4 regions of the Pseudoduganella sp. UC29_106 genome follow, and region 3 is predicted to be linked to each of the others. Evidence: predicted binding sites of a transcription regulator. Region 3 holds the regulator's gene; each other region holds the start of a gene.
The links. Region 3 encodes FNR, which switches genes on or off when oxygen is low (the NO sensors DNR and NnrR bind a similar motif). Its sites were predicted from a motif close to TTGATNNNNATCAA; they were not measured.
Positions count from the first base shown of each region.

Region 1: ACHMW6_RS22055 (hemerythrin domain-containing protein) is a predicted target of FNR. The motif match lies at 1,695-1,708, and genes of this name have one in related genera.
Region 2: ACHMW6_RS26390 (universal stress protein) is a predicted target of FNR. The motif match lies at 1,732-1,745, and genes of this name have one in related genera.
Region 4: ACHMW6_RS23925 (bacteriohemerythrin) is a predicted target of FNR. The motif match lies at 1,696-1,709, and genes of this name have one in related genera.

Region 1 covers NZ_CP171977.1:4,428,385-4,432,316, reverse strand. Annotated here, with positions in the region: gene ACHMW6_RS22060 (bifunctional acetate--CoA ligase family protein/GNAT family N-acetyltransferase) at 1-1,668, shown strand, start outside; gene ACHMW6_RS22055 (hemerythrin domain-containing protein) at 1,776-2,453, shown strand; gene ACHMW6_RS22050 (hypothetical protein) at 2,554-3,189, shown strand; gene ACHMW6_RS22045 (DUF349 domain-containing protein) at 3,095-3,932, shown strand, end outside.
Region 2 covers NZ_CP171977.1:5,258,266-5,262,197, forward strand. Annotated here, with positions in the region: partial or broken gene ACHMW6_RS26380 (chemotaxis protein CheA) at 1-695, opposite strand, end outside; gene ACHMW6_RS26385 (protein phosphatase CheZ) at 695-1,516, opposite strand; gene ACHMW6_RS26390 (universal stress protein) at 1,817-2,287, shown strand; gene ACHMW6_RS26395 (response regulator) at 2,361-3,005, shown strand; gene ACHMW6_RS26400 (Crp/Fnr family transcriptional regulator) at 3,193-3,932, shown strand, end outside.
Region 3 covers NZ_CP171977.1:3,070,920-3,074,851, forward strand. Annotated here, with positions in the region: gene ACHMW6_RS15790 (PAS domain S-box protein) at 1-749, shown strand, start outside; gene ACHMW6_RS15795 (response regulator) at 742-1,377, shown strand; gene fnr (fumarate/nitrate reduction transcriptional regulator Fnr) at 1,477-2,211, shown strand; gene ACHMW6_RS15805 (bacteriohemerythrin) at 2,208-2,570, opposite strand; gene ACHMW6_RS15810 (LysR family transcriptional regulator) at 2,621-3,514, opposite strand; gene ACHMW6_RS15815 (PhzF family isomerase) at 3,611-3,932, shown strand, end outside.
Region 4 covers NZ_CP171977.1:4,777,514-4,781,445, reverse strand. Annotated here, with positions in the region: gene ACHMW6_RS23930 (demethoxyubiquinone hydroxylase family protein) at 15-557, opposite strand; gene ACHMW6_RS23925 (bacteriohemerythrin) at 1,765-2,151, shown strand; gene ACHMW6_RS23920 (hypothetical protein) at 2,231-2,542, opposite strand; gene ACHMW6_RS23915 (IS256 family transposase) at 3,194-3,932, shown strand, end outside.

The DNA.
Region 1 (3,932 bases), 1.4 Mb from region 3:
AAGGCGGGGCGCGGCGGCGACGACCGCGTGTACGACGCCGTGATCCGGCGCGCCGGCATGCTGCGCGTGTTCTCGTCCTCCGATCTGTTCGACGCGGTGCAAACCCTGGCGCGTGCGCGGCCCACGCGCGGCGAGCGCCTCGGCATCATCTGCAATGGCGCCGGCCCCGGCCAGCTGGCGGCCGATGCGCTGGACTGGGTGCACGGCAGCCTGGCGCCGCTGTCACCCGATACGCTGAAGCGGCTGCAATCGCAGCTGCCCGCGCGGCTGGCGGCCACCAACCCTATCGACATCGGCGGCGAGGCGGACGGCGAACGCTACGCCGCCGTGCTGGAAACGCTGCTGAAGGAACCGCAGGCCGATGCGCTGCTGATCGTGCACGGGCCTTCGTCCGCGACCGGCAGCACGGAAGTGGCGCAGGCGCTGGCGCCGCTGATCAAGGCCAGCGGCCGCAGCGTGTTCGCCAGCTGGGTGGGTGGCGATGCGGTGGCCGGTGCGCGCCAGGTGTTCGCGCAGGCCGAGTTGCCGGCATATGACACGCCGGAAAAAGCCGTGCGCGCCTTCAGCCAGGTCGTGGCCTGGCACCGCAATCAGGCGCTGCTGATCGAAGTGCCGGCGCAGGCGCCGATGGCTTCCGCGCCGGAACGCCAGGCTGCGCGCGCCGTGGTCGAAGCGGCGCAGGCGCAGGGCTTGCCGCAGCTGGCGCCGGAGCCTTTGCGCGCGGTGCTGGCCGCCTATGGCGTCACGCTTGCCGATAGCGCTAACGCGGATTGCGGCGACAGCCAGCAACTGCGCATCGCGATGAATGTGGACCCGGTGTTTGGTCCCGTGATCAGCATCGGACTTGGCGGCAGCGCAGGCAAGGTGGTGGACGATCGCGCCGTCGGCCTGCCGCCCTTGAATATGGTGCTGGCGCGCGAGATGCTTGAACGCACCCGTGTTTCGCGTGCGCTGAAGCCACACAGCGATGCGGTTTGCCGCATGCTGATCCAGGTCGCCGAACTCGTTGCGGACATCGGCGAAGTGGCCAGCCTCGAAATCAATCCGCTGGTGGCGGGCGAGGACGGCCTGTCCCCGCGGGCCGCGCGCATTGCACTGGGACCGAAACGGCCAGAGTCCGCGATGGCAATCCGCCCGTATCCGCAGGCGTTGGAAGAAGAAATTGAATGGCAGGGCAGCCCCTTGCTGCTGCGGCCGATCCGTCCCGAAGATGCGCCGGCCCATGTGCGTTTCTTTGCGCGCCTCACGCCCGACGATGTGCGCCTGCGCTTCTTTTCGGCGATGAAAGAACTGCCGCCGGCACAATTAGCGCGGCTCACGCAAATCGACTATGACCGCGCAATGGCATTCATCGCGACCCAAACCGGTATGGATGGCGAAGCCGAAACTTTGGGCGTGGTGCGCGCCGTGGCGGACCCTGATAATCAGCACGCCGAATTCGCCATCATCATCCGTTCCGACCTGAAAGGAAAAGGCCTGGGCAATATCTTGTTCCGCAAGCTCATCGACTATTTCACTAGTCGCGGTACGCGCGAGTTGGTCGGTGAAGCGCTGGCGGAGAATACAGGAATGCAACACTTGATGCGCAGATTCGGCGGAACCGTGACGTCGTCGCGGGAAACTGGTATGGTTGATCTTCGCCTTGAACTACGGCCGAAATCGCCGTAAATTATTAGCACACCGCCGATCCATGTTTGATTTTGATCAAGGCGGGTCTGTCGGGCTTATTTACACTTGTACTTCCGTTCCGCCAACAGCGTCATTTGGGAGCAAGAATGTTAACGGCCACTTACACACTCGTTGCCCTGTCCGTCGAACAGGCCAACGTGCGCCTGAGCCTGCTATCGTTCCAGAAATACGTGCAATCGACGTTCGTACGCCAGCAAAGCATTACGCTGTCCCAGCTTGAGTACGCATGCGAAACACTGGAGCGTCTTTACCAGGCTTGCCACTGGCGCAAAATAGAGCTGTACCTGATTCCTGCATTACGCGAGGCCACCGAGCAGGCCAATCAATTGCTCGATGAATTGAGCCGCCTGAACCAGAATGCACTGGCGATGATCCGCCGCTTGCAGAAGGAACTCGATAGCGCCAATGCGCGCAGCGAGGAACAGGTGACCGAAATTTGCGAGGCAATCGAAGCCTTCTGCGGTGCGCTGTTGCAGCGCCTGGAGAAAGAAGAGAAGGAACTGTTTGCGATGGCGCGCGCCGTCATCAGTGGCGAAGCGTGGTTTGCGATCGCCAACCAGTTCCTCGCTCACGATGCGGAGATGGTGGAAGCGCGCCGCGTGCAGTGCGCCAAGCCGGCCTTGCCTGTGAAGGATGGGAGATCCACCGTGGAAGCGCGCCGGGCCCTTGAGGCTGTGCGCGAAGAACCGGAGAATGTCCTGCCCATGCCGGAGCTGCGCTACCACCGTCGCCAGCATTCGGCTCACCGCGCCGCGGCCGAGTAGAGCGGGCCATCGGCTCACCAGTGATGAGTGAGCCGTTCTGCCGCCGACAAAGAAGTCGGCGCTGCGCTATGATGGTGGTTTTGATCCAATCATAGCTATCATGTTCGAATTCCTCTTCAAGCGGCCCGGTGAAAAGGGCGCCGATACGCAGGCAGATGCTCCCGCCCAGAACGGGCAGGACGCCGCCGGCAATGGCGCGCCCAACGGCGCCGCGGACCGCCGCAGCGCCCAGGCCGAACTGGCGCGCAGCCTGGCCGGTAATGAAGAGACAGCCGTCGAACTCATCCTCAACAGCGAATTTGCCGACGTACGCCTGGCTGCGGCCGAGCACGTGCATTCGCAGCCGGCGCTGGAAAAAGTCCAGCAGGCCATGCGCAACACGGACCGCCGCGTGGCCAAGCTGATGCAAGGCCGCATCGATGCCATCCGCCATCAGCAGGCGGAACAGCGCCAGGCCGACGCGTGCATTGCTCAAGCGCAGCGTCTGTTGCAGGATGAAAAGCTTACCCCTAATCAGGTCGCGGACCTGGACCGGCAGTGGAAGGTGATTGCCGCCGCGCCGGATCCGGCCGCGCAATTTCAGCGGCATCCGCGAAGCGCTCGGCCACCGGCTGGAGGCGCAGGTCGCTTTGCAGCGCGGCATGATCGATGCGCTGGCTGCCGTGCGCAAGCTGACGTCTTCCGCCGACGCTGTCGCAGCGCTGGCGGAACTGGAGCGTTTTGCAAGCGAGCATGAGGCCCAGTTGGCTTCGCCCGAGCTTGCATCGTTGCCGCGGCATTTGCTGAGCGATTTCGAACTGGCGCTCGGTGAGGCGCGCAGCAAGCTGACGCCGAAGCAGCCGGCGCCGGAGCCGGCCCCAGCCCCAGCCCCGGTTCACACGCCTGCGCCAGCTGCCGCCGCCGCCGAGCCTTCCGCGCAAGCCGAGTCTGCCGCGCCTGCCGCCGATGCCGAGCCGGAAGCCGCCGCCGAGGCCGCGGGCGAGTCCGGTCACGATGCCGCGGCGCCAGCCGTAGCGGAAGGCGAAGCGGCTGCGCCTGCCGAACACGCCGCGCGCCCGTCGCGCGATAAGCACAAGCCGACCGCGGCCGAGAAAGAAGCCAACAAGCAATTCATGGAAATGGTCGAGCAGTTGTCCGCCGCGCTGGACCAGGGCCACCTGCACATCGCCGCCGACCTCGACAAGAAACTGAAGGAAACCAGGACCGGCCGCCTGAATCCGCACCAGGCCGACCGCCTGTCCCATGTGCGAGCCGAACTGAAGCGCATGAACGACTGGGCGCGCTGGGGCGGCAATATCTCGCGCGAGGAACTGGTGAAAGCGGTGGAAGAACTGCCGAAGCAGGGCCTGCCGATGAGCGACCTGGCCAAGAAGGTCAGCGCGATGCGCGAACGCTGGAAGCAGCTGGATGGCGTGTCCGGCGCGGCGCCGAAGAGCCTGTGGGAAAAGTTCGACGCCGCCTGCACCGCCGCCTACGCTC
Region 2 (3,932 bases), 2.2 Mb from region 3:
CGGCGTCGATACGGATGGATTCTTCCTTGGCCGGGGCGCTGGTCGGGCGCTCGGCGCTCGGCGCAGGGGTGCGCACTTCAGCGGCGGCGGCCGGGACTGCGGCAGGCGCTGCGGACTCGCCGGCGGCCGGACGCTGATAGGAACCAGGCGGCATCACGGCTTCGTACATGCCTTCCCAGTCCAGGCCATCGGCGGACGACGCGGCGGATGCTGCGGCAGGGGCGGACGAAGCGGCGGCGGGTGTTGCAACGGCGGGAGCCGGAGCGGCGGCGGGAGCAGCAGCCTTGGCGGCCGGCTTGGCGGACGTTGCCTTGCCCTCGATCGCATCCTTCAGGATCGCTTCCAGGTCGCCCGGCATGTCGGGCAGGCTGTCGGGAGCGGCGCCGTTATTCAGTTCGGCCAGCTGGTCGGCCACGAAGCCGGACGCCTGCAGCGCCGCTTCGATCGACAGCGGGGTCACGGGTGCGGCGCCGGTGCGCAGCGCGTCGAACAGGTTTTCGGTCAGGTGGCAGGCGGAAACCAGCGCGCCCAGGTTCATGAAGCCCGCACCACCCTTGATGGTATGGAAGGAGCGGAAAACGGCGTTCAGCGTTTCTTTGTTGTCGGGGTCACGTTCGAGGCGCAGCAGGTGCTCTTCCACGTTTAACGGCCAAGTCCATCGCCTCGACAACGAACTCCTTGAGCATATCGTCCATTAGAATCCCAGATCGGCAAGCAGGTCGTCCACACTGTCCTGACTCAGGGCCACCGACGGAGCGGATGGACCGGACATCAGCGACACCTCTTTCTGCGCAATCTTCTCGCGCACTTCGGCCGGGGCGTTATCCTTCAGCAGCTGGGCCAGTTCGTTTTCGACCGTCTTGGTGATGTTGACCACTTTCTTGATCAGCTGGCCAGTGATGTCCTGGAAGTCCTGGGCCATCATGATTTCCAGCAGGCGCGCCTTCTCCGCTTCGGTGGCTTCGGAGACGGCCTGGGCAAAGGCGCGCGAATCGCCGGCCAGGGTCTTGAATTCATCGATGCTGAGCTTGCCGGCGAACAGGTCGGCCCAGCGGTCTTCCATTTCCTTGGATTTCTTCGACAGCACATCCTGGGCCGGCATGCCATCGTCCAGGGTATTCAGCACCTTGTTGGCGGCCTGCTCGGTCAGCGAAGCGACATATTCCAGGCGGTCCTGCGCGTCCATGATCTGGGTCGAGGCTTCCGTCAGCGCCTTGTCGTAGCCCAGTTCGCGCAGCGAATCGTGCAGCAGGCGCACGATGCCGCCCAGGCGCTCGAACATCGAGCCATCATGCGCGTCGCCTTCGGCGCCCTGGACATCGTTGGATGCGGCTACAGCGGGCGCGGCGGCGGGGGCCGGCGCATCGGCGCTGCGGGCAGAGGCGATTTCGTCGAACAGATTCTCCAGCTCATCTTCCGCGGAAGCGGCTGGGGCCGGAGCCAGGGCTGGCGCCGGGGTAGGCAGCCGCAGCGTTCCGCTGAGCGGACACTTCCTCGAATAATGCGTCGAAATCATCAGCGGCGTCAGTCATAATCCCTGCTTCTCCATGTCTAAAAAATTGCTGCCGTTGATCCTCGGCAATATCAGCACTTACGCGAGTGTATCAGGGGCGCGCCCCTTAGTTCAATCTCTCCCTTTGCATTCCCATTCACTGCGCGCCGACTGTTGTATTTGGGAATGCCCGAAAAATGCACTATTTACATCTCTTTTGCGGCAGAGCGCAGCATTTATTGACAAATATCAAGTCTTTACAACAGAACAATAGGTGAAAACGGGGCTACAATGAGGGATAGGACCCCCATAAGAGGAGGCTGTATGTACCGGAAAATCCTGATCACCACCGACGGTTCGGCTATCTCCAGCAAGACCGCCTGTGCGGGAACCAATTTCGCACAGCAGATGGGCGCCGAAGTGCTGGCTCTGTTTGTGGCCCCGGAATACCAGTATCCGATCTATGTGGAAATCATCCCGCCCAGCTATCCCAGCGAGGAAGAGTACCGGGCGGCGATGCAGCGGGCAGGGAACGAGCACGTCCAGCCCATCCTGGAATCCTGCGCCAGGAAAGGGGTGCGGGCGGAAGGGATGACGGCGTTCGCGGAAAGCGCGGCGCTGAAGATCGTCGACGTGGCTGAGAAGAATGGCTGCGACCTCATTTTCATGGGTTCGCACGGCCGCAGCGGCTGGGGCCAGTTGCTTCTTGGGAGCGTAACGAATAAAGTGCTGTCCCACTCGAAGATCCCGGTGCTGGTGCACCGCTTGATCAAGGACCCGACGCCCGTCGAATAAAGCGTCCGGCCGGCCTGGCGCCGGAACGGCGCGCCCCAATTGTTAATTATTTCACAAAGTTATCAAAAATCCCATGATTCGAATTGTCATCGCCGACGACCACACCATCATGCGCGAGGGCCTGAAGCGCATTCTCGACGGGGCGCCGGATATCGACATAGTTGGGGAAGCCGTCGACGGCTTCGAAGTGCTGGGCCATGTGCGCCAGGGCGGCTTCGACCTGCTGCTGCTGGACCTCTCCATGCCCGGCCGCAGCGGCGTGGACCTGATCCGCCAGATCAAGAGCGAGGCGCCCAAGCTGGCCATTCTCATCCTCACCATGCATGAAGAGGAACAGTATGCGGTGCGCGCCATCCGTGCCGGCGCCCAGGGCTATCTGACCAAGGAAAGCGCGGGCACCCAGCTGGTGGGGGCGATCCGCAAGGTGGCCTCCGGCCGTCCTTATATCAGTACCGAGGTGGCCGAGCAGCTGGCCCTGAATATCATGCAGCCGAACGAGACGCTGCTGCACAAGCAGCTGTCCGACCGCGAGTTCGAAGTTTTTTCCTTGCTGGTGGGCGGCAAGTCCATCACCGAGATTGCCAACGGCCTGCACCTGAGCGTAAAGACCGTCAGCACGCACAAGACGCGCATCATGCAGAAGATGGGCATGGCTTCCTTGTCGGAACTGGTTCAGTACGCTGTCGCGCACAAGCTGCTCTCCCCTTTCAAGACCTGACCTTCGCTGATTAGGAAAATTCCTACATCAGCGCGCCGGCTCCTACGCCCATATTCAGCGCTTTGCTGATATGAAGACAACACCTGTGTTGGCATACTGAAACCATCACGCTTGAGTTGCCGGAAATATATGAGCTTTCTGGCAATATAATAAAACACGCAAGCGACGTCCTGACCAGGAGATGAGTATGCTTTCGACGCAATCGTCTGACATTCGTGCCAGCGCGGCCCCCACTTCAACGGAGGCGGGTCGCCAGCGCCAGGGCCGGCTGTGGTCCAATTTGAAAGAGGTCTGCGAACTGCTCCACATCCCGGTCTGCTCCATCAATGTCGACGAACTGCTGTTCCAGCATGTCCAGTTCAAGACGGGCCAGCGCATCCACACCATCGGCCAGCCCTTCGACATGCTGTATGTCGTGAATTCCGGATTCCTGAAAACCGTGCTGATCGATGAATTCGGCAATGAGCAGGTATTGGCCTTCCCGATGAAGGGCGACCTGCTGGGCGTGGATGGCATCCACACCCGCCACTATTCATCGGAAGCCGTCGCGCTGTCGGACTGCGACCTCATCCTGCTCCCCTTCAAGAAACTGACCGCCCTGGGCCGCATCCACCTGGAGCTGGAAAACATGCTGTATGGCGTGATGAGCCGCGAGCTGGTGCGCGAGCAAGCCATGATCGGCATGCTGGGCGCACTGAGCGCCGAAGCCCGCGTGGCGCGCTTCCTCGTGTCGCTGTCCGAACGCTTTGCCCAGATGGGCTATTCCAGCAAGCTGTTCAACCTGCGCATGACGCGCCACGAAATCGGCTCCTACCTTGGCCTGACCCTGGAGACGGTCAGCCGCACGCTGTCGGCCTTCAATGAAATCGGCCTGATCAGCGTGGACCAGCGCACCATCGGCATCAAGGACCCGGAAGCGCTGAAATG
Region 3 (3,932 bases):
CGATGGAGCTTTCAGTCGCTGAAATGCGGGTCAGCGGGCGCCGCATGTTCACAGGCCTGGTGCGCGATATCACGGAACGCAAGCGCATGGAAAACCGCTTGCGCGAGCTGGCCGTGCACCAGGAAAAGATCAAAGAACAGGAACGCACCCGTATCGCCCAGGAGATCCACGATGAACTTGGCGGCCTGCTGACGGGCATCAAGGCGTATATCAATGTCGCGATCGAGCGCGCCGGCGAGCAGCCCGACCCGCTGTTGCTCGATGTACAGGGCCTGGCGCAGGACGCCATCGAAACCGTGCGCCGCGTGATCACGGACTTGCGTCCCAGTGTGCTCGATCAGCTGGGCGTGTGGGCCGCGCTGGAATGGTATGCGGAGCAGGTACAGCAGCGCACTGGCCTGCATTGCAGCTGCGAGATCGCGCCTGCAGTCGCTGAACTGGAACTGGATACGGAACGCAGCACCATGCTGTTCCGGGTCGCGCAGGAGGCGCTGACCAATGTAGTACGCCACGCCGATGCCAGCGAAGTGCGCCTTTCCGCCACGCGCGACAAAGGCGCTGTGCTGCTGACGATCGCGGATAACGGCAAGGGCATCGACAAGGCCCATCTCTTGACTAAGGAATCATTTGGCATCATGGGTATGCATGAACGTACGCGCGGCTTCGGCGGCGTCCTGACAATTACCGGCACTCCTGATAATGGCACCGTGCTGCGACTTCGACTGCCTCTGGAGGGCGGCCATGGGTGACCAGATCAGCGTGCTGCTGGTGGACGATCACGCCATCGCGCGCAACGGCGTTCGGCTGATGCTGGGCACCGCGCCCGATATCAGTGTCGAGGGAGAGGCCAGCAACGCGGTGGAAGCGATGGAGCGCGTGGCCGAACGCAGCTACGATGTGGCCCTGGTCGATATCAAGATGCCAGGCAAAAATGGGCTGGACTTGCTGAAATCCCTGCGCGCCGAATATCCGCGCATGGCCGTTTTGGTGCTGAGTACCTATTCGGAAGAGATCTACGCAGTGCGCGCACTGAAGCTGGGCGCGGCCGGTTATCTGACCAAGGATGCGCCGACGGCCACGTTGATTGAGGCGGTGCGCAAGGCGGCTTGCGGTGGCAAGCATGTGAGCCCGGCGCTGCTTGAGAAACTGGCTAGCCTGGTCGGCGGCGGATCGACGGGCGACCACGAGGCCCTGTCCAACCGTGAGCTGGAAGTGTTCAAGCTGATCGCAGCCGGCGAGTCGCTGGTGCGCATCGGCGAACTGCTGCACCTGAGCCCCAACACCGTGACCACCTATCGCAGCCGGATTCTCGAAAAAATGGGCATGGCCAGCAACGCGGACATCACGCGCTACGCCCTGGAACATGGCCTGATCTGACATTGTAGGGGAACCCCTACGCCAATTGCATGGCTAGCCCGATAGCGCTGTAGGGGGATTCGGACGATACTGCTGCTGTCTATAAGAAGGAGCAGCGAAATGTCTACCCCCCAGGCCACCAAATGTTCTCTGTGCAGTTTTAACAAGCTTTGTCTGCCGCAGGGCCTGAACGACGACGACATTGCGCGCCTGGATCAGATCATCGCGCGCCGCCGCCGTGTGCCGCGCGACGAGCAGCTATATGTGGAAGGCCAGCCGTTCCACCACCTGTTCGCCGTCCGCTTCGGCCATTTCAAGACCGTGCAGGTCAGCCAGCGCGGCGAGCAGCAGATCGGCGGTTTCCACATGGCCGGCGACCTGCTGGGCATGGAAGCCATCGGCACCGGCCAGCACACCGTCAGCGCCGTGGCGCTGGAAGACAGTGAAGTCTGCGAGATTCCGTTCGCCCGCCTGCAGGAGCTGGTGATGCAGGTGCCCGTGCTGCTGCAGCACTTCCACCGCACCATGAGCCGTGAAATCCAGCGCGAGCAGTCCGTGATGCTGTTCCTGAGCCATATGCGCGCCGAGCAGCGCCTGGCGCTGTTCCTCCTCAATCTCTCCGGCCGCTATGCGCAGCGTGGCTATTCCTCGACCAGCTTCCAGCTGCGCATGTCGCGCGAGGATATCGGCGGCTACCTGGGCCTCACCGTGGAAAGCGTAAGCCGTCAGCTGGCCCGCCTGAAGTCGGACGGCCTGATCGCCCTGAATAACCGCGACCTGCGTATCCTTGACCGTTCCCGCCTCGAGGCGCTCTCCAGCGGCATGCCTGTTGCGGAAGCCGCCTGCGCGGCCTAATTCCTCAGCGCGACTGCCAGCGCTGCATCCATCGTATCCATGTGCGCCTGCAGCCATACGGCCAGCAGGCGTATGGCTTTGCGCCCGTAAGCGTGGTCTTCGGCTTGCATCGCGTGGCGCAGGCAAGCCATGATCCGCATATGCTCGGCCGTGTGCTCTTCGCGGCGTTCATATGCGCTTGCCTTCATCAAGTCATCTTCGGCGCGCAAGTCTTCTTCCAGTGCGCGCATCAGTTCCTGGGTGCCGGAGGCGAAGTCTTCATCGGACGCGTCCTGCAATTGCGCCAGCATGTAGAACAGTTCCTTGTGCGCTTCGTCCATCTCCGGGATGCCGAGCGTGGTGTCGTTTGGCGTTTTCATGGATCCAGTGTGCGCGCGGCGGGCCTTGCGCGGCCATGATCCAGATCAAGTTACCAATGCACCGCGCCGAACTGGATGGCCAAGTGGTCGATGAAAAGGCGCGTGCGGGAGGGCAGGGCGCCAGCGCCGGGCCAGACTGCGTGGATAGGCACGGGCGGCGGTTCGAAGCCGCGCAGGATGGTTTCGACGCGGCCTTCGTCGAGCATGCGCCTGATTTGCCAATAGGGGGCCATGCCGGCGCCGAGGCCATTCGCCACGGCTTCGTTGGCGGCTGACGCATCGTTGACGCTGAAGGCGCCGTGGACCTTGATGTGGCGGACTTCGCCATCGACGTTGACGGGCCATTGCTTGCGGTCGGCGCCGGTGGTGCGCAGCACGCAGGGCAGGGCTGCGAGCGACTGCGGGTGCTCGGGGCGGCCGTGCTGCTGCAGCCAGGCGGGGGATGCGAAGAAGACGCGGCGCATGTCCGCCAGCTTGCGGGCGCGCAGGGTGGAGTCGGGCAGGTCGCCAAGCCGCACGGCGAGGTCAAGCTGGTCGGCGACCAGGTCGGCCTTGCGCTCGCTGAGCGCCAATTCGACTTCGATCTGCGGCCAGCGCTGCATGAACGCTGCTGTCATGGGCGTGAGCCAGGTTGCGCCGAGCAGCGCCGGCGCGGCCACGCGCAGCTTGCCTTTGGGCGCTTCGCCGTCGTGCCGGGCGGATTCGCGGGCGGCTTCGATATCGGCCAGCACGCGGCGCATGCGCTCGGCGAAGGCCGCGCCGGCGGGCGTGGCTTGCAGGCGGCGCGTGGTGCGCTGGATCAGTTGTGCGCCCAGTTCCGCCTCCAGTTCCGCCAGCGCGCGGCTGACGGCCTGCAGCGAGCGGCCGGTACGGCGGGCGGCTTCGGTCAGCGAGCCCGCGTCCAGGATGGCGATGAAGGTGGCGTAGTCGGCCAGGTCGGTCATGATTCTCCCATTTTAAGGGAGAGTGTATCGCAGGTGGTACGGATTGTCCCGATCTCGATCAATAATTAAGCTGACATCTCTATTTCGGAGGCCAGCATGATGCTTTATCACATTGATTCCTTCACCCGAACGCCATTTCGCGGTAATCCCGCCGGTGTTGTGCTCGATGCGGACGGGCTATCGGATGCGCAGATGCAGGACATCGCGCGCGAACTGAAACATTCCGAGACGGCCTTTGTGTTGCGGCCGACGGCGGCGGATCACGATGTCTGGGTGCGCTTCTTTACGCCGACCATTGAAGTGCCGGTTTGCGGGCATGCCACGATTGCGGCGCATTACGCCTTGGCTCATGCTCGTCGTCTTCCGCCGGGCAGCGTGACCGTGCAGCGCACCGGGGCGGGCCTGCAGCGCATCCGTT
Region 4 (3,932 bases), 1.7 Mb from region 3:
CGCTGTACGACGGCTCATACTCGCATACCAATCCAAATCACTGCCTCTGTGGAGGCTGAGACGATGGGCGACAGCACCCTGGACCAGAAATTACCGCCATCGATATCGGAAGCTGACCGGTCATAATGCTGCCGCTCTTCGGCAACGATTGACTCAATAGCCCTTACCGCAGTTTCGTCGCACCCGTCCAATAAGTTGAGCTGTTGCTCAAGATGGCGAAGCACTACTCGCTCTACCGCCACAGTGGTTGCAGTGATGGCGCCACGCCCGAAAGCCCCGGTCACTAGCCCAAGTATGAAGCCACCAATACCGCAAAGCCAGTAGCTACGGCAACGTGGACGATTTCGGCGTTGAAGTTCCGCCCAGAATACAGCTCGGTGCCTTTCTTCATGAGACTTGAACTCGCTTAGCTCGCCCACGATCTTGGGCGCGGTGATTCGGGCGAGGATTATTTGTGCTGCATATATGTTTACGGCCCCATTTTCCCCCGCATGATTGACCTTTAGCACTCGCGACGCGAATTCGTCTGCTTCGTTAATAGAGGTTGCTGATTTCATAGCGAAATTAGTCTGGTGAGCTTAGCAAACGTTTCGGTGGTCCGCTCTTGGCCGTTTTAGTAAGTCGCTTCGGTAATCAGTTGACGTAGCTGCGCAAGTTGGAGTCTAGCGTATTCGTCGTCCCGCTCTCGAATATCTTCGTCCGCAAGATAGTGAAAGAGAAAGTGCGCCAACCTCATATACTTGGGGCTGACAGGCGTCATCCGAGCTAGCTCGTCTGCAACAGCTTTCGAGGCTCCGGACACTAGTTCTTCTGCTACCCTTAATATCTGTGCATCGACTGTATCCATGGACATTTTCCCGTAAATAGGGGCCGCTCTTGGCTGGTATGGGTCAGACAAAGAAGAGCCCTGCCACAAAGGCAAGAGCCGCAACACTCGAAATCAGAATTATTTCCAGTAGTCGTTTTTTGGGTCTCGGCCGTTCCATTCTGACGTATCCGGCTAAACCGAGTAAAGTGGCGACACCTGAAAGAGTACCGGCAGTCACAACACAAAGCACGAGCAGCGCAAACATCCCAGTTCCGCAAACAAACTCTCCGTTTCTAACGCGCTCCCGTGCCCATTGAGAAAATAGCCAATTTTGATACATGAAGTAGCCGAGCGGTACCAGGGAGATTAGTCCTATCCCCATTGACCAGAATCTAAAGGACCTCATTGAACGAAACATTTTGAATCCTGTATGCTCTTTCAGCGGCAGCTTCTGGCTGAATCGCGTCTTATCAATTTATCCGACGAAACAGCTCCGATGGAAGCGAGTCTGGCTCATCATCATGCCACCACCATTGAATTGCCGTCTCGGCACGGTCCGCCGTGAATGTAAAGACGGTGGATGAATCGTACCGACTGTACGCGACATCAACAAGGCGATAACTTCGCTCGGGTGAAAAACTTCCAGCTTGTCTGTTGATGGGAGCAGAAACCGCATATTCCACTCCCCGGACAAGTGGATGAGTACGCCATGTATTGGTATTAGATGTCATGTTTTGATTGAAAGGCGGTTCCTGGCCGTACTCGGCCGACTTCGCTCAGGATAACACCTTGCCGCCAGGGAAGATTCACACTTTTCCACGCCCGAGGATTGGACAGCTCGCCAACCTACGTTGCACCGTGCACGACCTGCGTCGCGGGCAGCAAATTTGACCTAGATCATGTGCCGTCGACTTTCCGTACAGCACAATTCGTGAACCACATCTTCGGAGAAGTCCATGGATTCCATCATTTTTGGTCCGGACCTGGCACTCGGCATCCCTGTATTGGACCAGTCTCACCGTATTGTCTTCGACCTGCTTCAATCCATGCAGGGTCTGCCCCGCCCCGCCTTTGATGACGCGTGCCGGCGGCTGGCAACCGAACTCGCCGGAGACTTGACCGAGGAAAACCGGCTAATGCGAGACATCAACTACGCGCCAGCTGTTGTCCACCAAGCTGCACATAACAGCCTGCTCGCCGAAATCGACCGAGCACAATGCCTGCTGGCCATCGGCGATGAAACCGGCTCGCGCGAGATTATCCGCTCGCTGCCTGACTGGGTAGAGGCCCACATAAACACCATGGACCTAGCTTTGGCCATTGCGGTCACACTGACCAAATGAAAAAAGCAGCCAGCGCTGTCTTCTTCTTCATGCCTCAATGCTTAATTAAGTTGTGCGTCCGGTTTTGGCCGCATGCGCCCTATGCAACCGAGAATTCAACTTTCGAGTCTTCGGGCCAGATATTGGAGTAAGTTTCGTCCGTCAGCGATCTGAAAGCGGCATTGATGGTTGGAAGCAAGTTGCGCCGCTCGAGAATCGGCTTGGCACGTGAGAAGGCGACTAAAGGGTTTGACGTGATTATGAAAATGTTCGCTTCATCGCGCCCCATGTCGTGGCCATCCACCCCAGCCATATCACTGAGCGCGAGGTTCAACTCATCTTCTAGACTTATCAGTTCGTCAAAGTTTATCAAAGAATGACCTCTCATTTGCAAAACAAGTTGATATTCCATCCTTGCCTCAAAAAATATATCTCTCAAGTTTACGAGCGTCAGTATATGGACTCCTCCTCGTTTGCAAACGTTCCGTCTTTGACTTTGAGGTGCGACTGCTCACGTATATCCGGTCTCTAACTGCGTTGCCTCTCCTGAGGCAAGGACCATAATGGGCTATTCGTATATGGACTCCTCCTCGTTTGCAAACGTTCCGTCTTTGACTTTGAGGTGCGACTGCTCACGTATATCCGGTCTCAACTGCGTTGCCTCTCCTGAGGCAAGGACCATAATGGGCTATTCGCGCGCCAGCTCCCTATTGCTGTTTCGGGCTCGTGGGCCGCAGACATTGCCGGGGTCTGCCAGCGCCGGTTCGACCTGTTGGCCATCAACGTCATGTTTTGCAATCGCGGTTGGAAGCTCCTCTTTTTCTATTCAGTGTGTTGCGGTTCAAGCTGGCAACGTGCCAGGGTGGTAATCAGTGCCTTTGGTCATCATCGCCCAGGCGATGCGCGCCATCTTGTTTGCCAACGCGACGATGGTGCCCCAGGGTGTGGTGTATGAAGAGGTCGCCGGAGTCGGCGTTTAGGAAGGCTGCTTGAGGGCGGCCATTGTGATTCTTAAGGTAATGTTGGGTTTGCGAAGACCTTAACTCAACCTAAGGGAAACACAATGACCAACGCCACTATCGCACTATCCGAGCTCGCCGAAAAGGGGGCGGATGCAGATTTCATCCGTCAGACCTTGCAACATGCCTTGCAGCGGCTCATGGAAATGGACGTGGAAGCGCTTTGCCAGGCCGCCTATGGCGAGCGCAGTGATGAACGCATCAACAGCCGCAACGGCTATCGCGACCGCGCTTATGAAACCCGGGCCGGCAAAGTCGATCTCAAAATACCCAAGCTGCGCAGCGGCAGTTATTTCCCCGGCTTCCTGGAGCCACGGCGCACAGCCGAAAAGGCGCTAACAGCGGTGATTCAGGAGGCCTATATTCAGGGCATCTCCACCCGCTCAGTCGATGAACTGGTCAAGGCTATGGGCATGACCGGCGTCTCCAAGAGCCAGGTCTCGCGGCTGTGCGAAGAGATCGATGAGCGGGTACAAGCTTTCCTTGGTCGGCCTATCGAAGGCGATTGGCCTTACCTGTGGATCGATGCCACCTACGTTAAATCGCGTCAGGCCGGCCGAGTTGTGTCAGTGGCCGTGATAATCGCGGTGGCCGTCAACACTGACGGCGTGCGCGAAATCCTTGGCGTGGCGACCGGCCCTTCCGAGGCTGAGCCTTTCTGGACCGAGTTTCTGCGCGGCCTGACGCGGCGAGGGCTGCGTGGCGTTAAGCTGGTTATCTCGGATGCCCATGAAGGGCTGAAGGCGGCCACCAGCAAGGTGTTGAAGACAACTTGGCAGCGTT